Regions from separate parts of the Gordonia sp. C13 genome, predicted to be linked through region 1. Evidence: predicted binding sites of a transcription regulator. Region 1 holds the regulator's gene; the other holds the start of a gene.

Region 1 (3,433 bases):
AATACTTCTCTCTCGCCGTCGAATCCCTCGGCTGGGTGGCGCCGGTGCGCGCCGCGATCGACCGTCATGCCGGTTCGCTCGCAGCCGACGACGTCGCCGAACAACTCGACAATCTCGTCTTCGACGGCTTCATCGCCGCCACCGCACGACGACATCTGGAGAACGTGCCGCGCTATCTCGCGGCGGCCGAAGCCCGGTTGACGGCACTGCCCGCATCCGCGGCCCGGGACCAGGCCGGAGTGGCCGTCGTCGACCGGGTGACCGAGCGGTGGGCCCAGCGACTGACGCAGGTCCCCGAGCACCGGAAGGCCTACGTCAACGACGAGGCTCAGTGGCTTGTCGAGGAACTGCGGGTGGGATTGTTCGCCGAACGACTCGGCACCGCGTACCCGGTGTCGGAGAAGCGGGTCCTACGAACTCTGGACCGACTCGGCTGAGGCCTTGCCGGACTCGGACGACGCCGAACGCAGATCGTCGATCTCGCGCTGGAAGTCCTCGACGGAGTCGAACGAGCGATACACCGACGCGAAGCGCAGGTAGGCGACCTCGTCGAGGTCGCGCAGCGGCTTGAGGATCGCGAGTCCGACCTCGTTGCTGGGGATCTCGGCCGATCCACTGGCACGCACCGTGTCCTCGACCTGCTGGGCCAGCTGGGCCAGCGCGTCCTCGGCGACGTGGCGTCCCTGGCATGCGCGCCGGACGCCCCTCATCACCTTCTCGCGACTGAACGGTTCGGTGACACCGTTGCGTTTGACCACCGCGAGCACTGCGCTCTCCACGGTCGAGAAGCGTCGCCCACACTCCACGCAGGAGCGGCGGCGCCGGATGGCCTGCCCCTCATCAGCGACACGCGAGTCGATGACCTTGGTGTCGTCGTTCTTGCAGAAGGGGCAGCGCATCGTATCCTCACGCAGGTCACGGGACACTCTGATGCAGCCGGGCCGCATGCCAGGCCGGTAGTCGGCCGGTCCCTGTGACATCGAGGATACCGCCCGCGTTCAGTGGTACCGGGGGGCGAGGAGCGGCTGGCCGACGCGCAGGCCGCTCGACGGGAGGTCGTTCAGCTGGACGATCTCGTCGACAACTGCCTCACGGGGCATCTCGGGGGCGACACGAGATGCGATGGTGCTCAGCGAGTCACCCGAGCGCACATGCACGACCTCGGTGCCGACCGAGGACGGCGTGACCGTGGCGGCATAGTTCTGGCCGACGACCGCGATGACCCAGACGGCCAGCGCGAGTCCGACGCCGGCGAGGATGGCCGTCGCCGTGCGCCGGCGCCGGCGGATGACCGCCGAGGGGGCGGTCTGCGCGGGACGCGAGGCCGGCACGACCGGTCCACGACCGCGCAGACCGACCGGCGAGGCGCACTGCGTGGAGGCGATCCGGCGGACCCGGACCGCAGACTCCGGTACCGGGCGACCGTCGACGGGACGGCGCCCGTCGACGGGACGGCGCCCGTCGCCGCGGCGCATCGGGCGCTGCAGGACGTCGCCATGAACATCGTCGAAGTGGACGGGGTCGATGAGAGTGGCGGTGCGCATGGTGCCCTCCGTGTTTCCGGTCGAACCGTGTTCGTGCGGACCGCGTCGTCCGTGTTCGAACTGTTCGAGTGTCGATCATCTGTTCGATGAACTGATGTTCGATTTGTAGCACGGCACTCCGACAATTGTCTCGCAACACGTCGAACAAATGTTTGATGCGGTCGGCGATCTCGGCTACGCTCGTCGAGAAGAGAAGCGATCTACCAGCACGTTCGGAAATCGAGAGGAACCCGATCATGAGCGATGACGGCGGTAAGCGCACCGGAGCGCGGGGCGCCGACGAGCCCGTCACCCCGGCAGACATGGCGGCGGCCGAGGCCTCGCTGACGCCGCGGCAGCGCGGAGTTCTCGAGGTGATCCGCAAATCCGTGCGCGAGCGCGGTTACCCGCCGAGCATCCGCGAGATCGGTGACGAGGTGGGTCTCACCTCGACCTCATCCGTTGCCCATCAGCTGCGGACACTCGAGCGCAAGGGCCTCCTGAAGCGCGATGCGAACCGTCCGCGGGCGGTCAACATCGCGCCGAGCGAGCCGCCGACGCCCACCTCGCCGGACGGCAGCGCGCTACCCGAGCCCACCTTCGTGCCGGTGCTCGGCCGGATCGCCGCAGGCGGCCCGATCCTCGCCGAGGAAGCCGTCGAGGACGTCTTCCCGCTCCCCCGCGAACTCGTGGGTGAGGGCTCGCTGTTCCTGCTGAAGGTGGTCGGCGAGTCGATGATCGACGCGGCGATCTGCGACGGCGACTGGGTGGTCGTCCGCCAGCAGAACGTGGCCGACAACGGCGACATCGTGGCCGCCATGATCGACGGCGAGGCCACGGTGAAGACCTTCAAACGCCAGAAGGGTCACGTCTGGCTGATGCCGCACAACGAGTTGTTCGACCCGATCCCGGGCGACGAGGCCGTCATCCTCGGCAAGGTCGTCACCGTGATGCGGCGGATCTGACCTCGTCACTCTCGAGTACCGCGGCGGCAGCCGCGCGAGCCGCAGCCGGATCGGCGGTGGCCAGCGCGGCTGCCGCCGCGTTCTCGCAGGTGGCCAGGGTGACCCCGCCGAGCTGCGCCCCGACCGCGGCAGCCGCGACGGGAGCGCTCGACAGCGAGGTGACCCCGAGCCCGACGAGTACGCAGGCAAGGTAGGGATCTGCTGCGGCCTCGCCGCAGACGCCCACCGGTTTGCCCTGCTCGCGTCCGGCCCGCGCGACCGTCGCGATGAGGTGCAGGACGGCCGGCTGCCACGGATCGGTCAGCGATGCGAGGTCGGCGGACATCCGGTCGGCGGCCATCGTGTACTGCGTGAGGTCGTTGGTGCCGATCGAGACGAAGTCCACCTCGGCCAGGATCGCCGGGGCGAGGATCGCCGCGGCGGGGACCTCGATCATCACACCGGCCACCAGTCCGCGCTTGCGCACCTGCGCGGCGAACGCCGCCGCCTCGGCCGGTGACGCGATCATCGGCGCCATGACCCAGGGACTCGACTCGGAACCCTCGGCGGCGCGCGCGATCGCGTCGAGCTGGTGTTCACGGATCTCCGGGTGCGCCAAGGCGATCCGGTCGCCGCGCACACCGAGCGCCGGGTTGGCCTCCTCGGGCTGGTTCACAAAGCGCAGCGGCTTGTCCGAGCCGGCATCGAGGGTGCGGATGACGACCTTGCGGCCCCCGAAGGCGTCGAGGACCGCGCGATAGATGTCCGCCTGCTCCTCGACCGACGGTTCGTCGGCGCGTTCGAGGAAGGCCAGTTCGGTTCGGAACAGTCCCACGCCCTCCACCGGATGATCGGTGGCCGCACGGGCCGACGACCCGTCGGCGACGTTGGCCAGGATCGCCACCTCCACGCCGTCGGCGGTACGACCCGGGCCGGACCAGTCGGCCACGCGGGCGGCATGGCGCG
Region 2 (3,433 bases), 240 kb from region 1:
GTAGCGACGAAGGAGCGTATCGAAGTCGACGAGCCACGAAGGGCTGGTGAGACATCGTCGGCTACCTGACTACCGGTCGACGTCAACCCGACCGGCAGACTTCGATCGACGTCTGCCGGTCGAGTTGAGGTTCGGCAGTCGGGATCTGGGCGCTTCTCAGGGAACGGACCTTTTCGACCCTGACGATGGCCGGTTTGCCAGCCCTTCGAGGCTCGCTGCGTCAGCCGCGCGGGTATGCGGCGGCAAGCAGTATTGAGGCGAGGGTGGCTTCGGCGTCGGAGGCGTTGCGGAGGTCGATGACCTGACGCATCTGTAGGCGTGGGGTATCGCCGGACTCCGGTTGGGGTCCGTGGATCTCGTCGCGCACTTGTTGGAGGTGTTCGGCGAACCGGCGGGGTATGTCGGGTCGCCGGTTGATGCGTTCAGGGTTGGGTGGTGCGCCGGGTTCGGCGTTGAGTCGCCAGGCGCAGCGTCCTTCGTCGGGGCCTTCGCGCACCATGCGTGTGGTGTAGCCGCCGGGTTGGTTGCTGACCATGCGGTTGTGTTTCGGGCAGGCGGGGGCGAGGTCGGTGATGTCGGTGAGGCCACCTGCTGCCCAATCGAGTTGGGCGTGATGCATCTCGACGTGTGCGGCGGCGAGGTCGCAGCCGGGGGTGGAGCAGTTCTCGCCGTCGGGTCGGGCGAAGGACACCAATCGTTGTTCGCGGGTGGCCAGGCGTTTGCCGCGTCCGAAGTACAGCGGGACGGCGGTGGCGTCTTTGAACACCGCCAGCCAGGGCTGGGCGTCGGCGGCCATGTCGATGAGGTCGGGGATGGGGATCAGCGTGCCGGTGGCGGTGGTGGCGAAGCCGGCTTCGCGGCGGAGGTCGTTGAGGTCGGCTTTGATGATCAGTTGGGTCGGTAACCCGCGGTGACTCTTACCCAGGAGTCCGTCCTCGAAGACAGCTTTGAGCAGGGCGTTGAACGCGTCGTGATTGAGCTGGGCGGGGGTGCGGTCGTCGCGTTCGGCCGCAGCAGCGACGGCTTCGGGGTCGGCGTCTTCGATCGATCCGTGTGGGGAGTCGGGGTCGTCGGGGTTGTTCATGCCGGGTGTGGCCCAGACGGCGAGCAGCATGGTGACCCGGGCGAGGAGTTCGGGGGTGAGGTTGGCGGTGAGTTTGGCGGTGCCGTCGGCGCGTTGGCGGTGGACCGACAGGTTGCGGCGGCGTTTGCGGTCGGTGTCGTCGGCGAGTGTGCCGTCGGGGTCGAGGTGAGCCAGCAGGCGTGCGCCGAGGGCAGCGATGTCGGCGGGGGTGTGGTCGACGGCGATCTCGGCCATCTGTCGTTCGGCGGCGACCTTCACGTCGTGGTCGACGGCGTGCGGAATCTGCTCGAGCACCTCGACGACCGCTCGCACGTGCGCAGGTCCGACGCGGCCACCGGCGAATGCCTCGGCCAGGGCGGGATGTTGAGGTGGCAGTTGCTCGCCGGTGTGGCTGGGAAAGCTTGCGGTGGCCGACATCTGGTTGCGGCGTCGGATCGGTTCGGCGACGCGCAGTCGGTGGGTCATGAACTGGATGACGCTGCGGTGGCCGGTCTTGTGGGGGAGGTCTCGTTCGGTGGCTTCGACGATCTGGCGGTCACCGGCGAAACTCAGTCGCGCGATGGCACGTTCGGTTTCGGCCGCGACGTCGACGAGTTCGGAATCGGAGCACTGCGTCAGATCGGCGGTCTGCAGTTCGGCGGTGATCCGGTGCAGTTCCTGCACGAGTTCACAAGCGCGCGAAACCGGGGCGCCGGACAGCGAGATCTCGGTCAAGACGGTCACCCCCGGAGACATTGGTCGAATATATGTTCGATAGTACTCGCAATTCCGTTGCTGTGCAACGAGTATCGAAACCCAATCGATCCCCGAAATTGTCGGTGCGGCATGGTATCGCGGCTATCCGTCCGGGCTGGCGCTTGGACGGACTCAACCAGCCAGCTGCTCCGTCAATTGCGGCACGATCTGCTTCTTCCGCGACACGATGCCCTTGCCGAAGGCGTGCCCGTCGGCAACCGTGACCCCGAGTGCGCGTTCGACGGCGTCCACGGGTTCGCCGACCACCAGAAGGTCGGAGTCGCAGGCGATCACATCGGTGATCAGCAGGAGGAACAGGTCGTGGCCGGCGGTCTCCTTCTCCGTGGTCATGGCCTCGAAGAACTCGTCGCGGCGAGCGAGGACGGCGTCGGCGTCGACGGTGGTCAGCTGCGCGACGCGCACGCTCACCGAGCCCATCGTGAAGGTCTTGGCGTCGAGGCCGATGATCGACGACGCCGGCTGGTCGCCGAGTTCCGTTCCGGCACGCAGCAATTGGTTCCCGTAGTCCTCGAGGTCGACGCCCGCGATGGTTGCGAGTTCCTCGGCGGCGATGCGGTCGGAGTCGGTGGTCGTGGGTGAGTTCAGCAGGAGGGTGTCGGAGATGATCGCCGACAACATGATCCCGGCGGTGTCGGCGGGAATCTCGACCTCGTTCTCCGCGTACATGCGCGTCAGGATCGAACACGTGCATCCCACCGGCTCGGCTCTCATGTACAGCGGGGCGGCGGTCTCGAAGTTGGCGATGCGGTGATGGTCGATTACCTTGCGGACGGTGACGTCGGCGATGTCGGCGACGCTCTGCTGGCGTTCGTTGTGATCGACGAGCATCACGTCGTGGGGGCTCGCGTGCTCGATCACGCGTGGCGCTGTCAGCCCGAAGTGGTCGAGGGCGAAGGCCGTCTCGCGGCCGGGGGAGCCGAGTGCGACGGCCTCGGCGTCGACGCCGAGCGCCTGTTCGAGGCGAGCCAGGCCGATCGCGGAACCGATCGCGTCCGTGTCGGGGTTCCGGTGTCCGATGACGAGGACTTTCGACATGGCGACTCAGCTTTCGCTCGACGATGCTGAAACCCAGCCTACGGCGGCTGCCAAAGAGAATAGTTGTAAATCTACAATCATTGTATGTCTACAACCGATGCCGGCGCGGGCCCGCGCTCGCAGACCGCCACCGAGGTGTGGTTCACCATGAACAGTCTCGTGCGCGACCAGGCCAGGGAATCCCGCACCCGCATCAGCGAGGTCATCGACATCCCCTTCAGCCGGTTCCGCGCACTCCGTCGCGTGGCGGTACGACCGATGACGCAACGCGACCTCGCGGAGCGTATGGGAGTGGACGCCTCGGCGATGAGCGGCATCGTCAACGACCTCGTCGACCGTGGACTCGTGACGAGAGAGGCCGACGCCGACGACGGGCGATGCAAACGGGTGACCATCACCGAGACGGGACGCCAGGTGGTGGATGAGGTGACCGCGAACCCCGCCACCGCACCGGAGATGTTCACCGCCCTCGACGAGGTACAGCTCGGGCAGCTCGCCGAACTGCTCGACCTTCTCCGCACGGCGGCCGAGTCGTGAACGCCGCACGCGCGGCGCTGC

Evidence for each region. The regulator LexA, encoded in region 1, represses DNA repair genes until DNA is damaged. The targets are predictions, from matches to a motif close to CGAACANNTGTTCG.
Region 2: M1L58_RS00245 (HNH endonuclease signature motif containing protein) is a predicted target of LexA. The motif match lies at 1,824-1,837, and genes of this name have one in related genera.

Annotation. Positions count from the first base shown of each region.
Region 1 covers NZ_JALPSY010000001.1:291,796-295,228, forward strand. The annotation lists gene hrpA (ATP-dependent RNA helicase HrpA) at 1-437, shown strand, start outside; gene nrdR (transcriptional regulator NrdR) at 411-899, opposite strand; gene M1L58_RS01360 (LysM peptidoglycan-binding domain-containing protein) at 999-1,544, opposite strand; gene lexA (transcriptional repressor LexA) at 1,781-2,488, shown strand; gene M1L58_RS01370 (putative PEP-binding protein) at 2,466-3,433, opposite strand, start outside.
Region 2 covers NZ_JALPSY010000001.1:52,170-55,602, reverse strand. The annotation lists gene M1L58_RS00245 (HNH endonuclease signature motif containing protein) at 221-1,819, opposite strand; gene M1L58_RS00240 (manganese-dependent inorganic pyrophosphatase) at 1,952-2,875, opposite strand; gene M1L58_RS00235 (MarR family winged helix-turn-helix transcriptional regulator) at 2,960-3,412, shown strand; gene M1L58_RS00230 (MFS transporter) at 3,409-3,433, shown strand, end outside.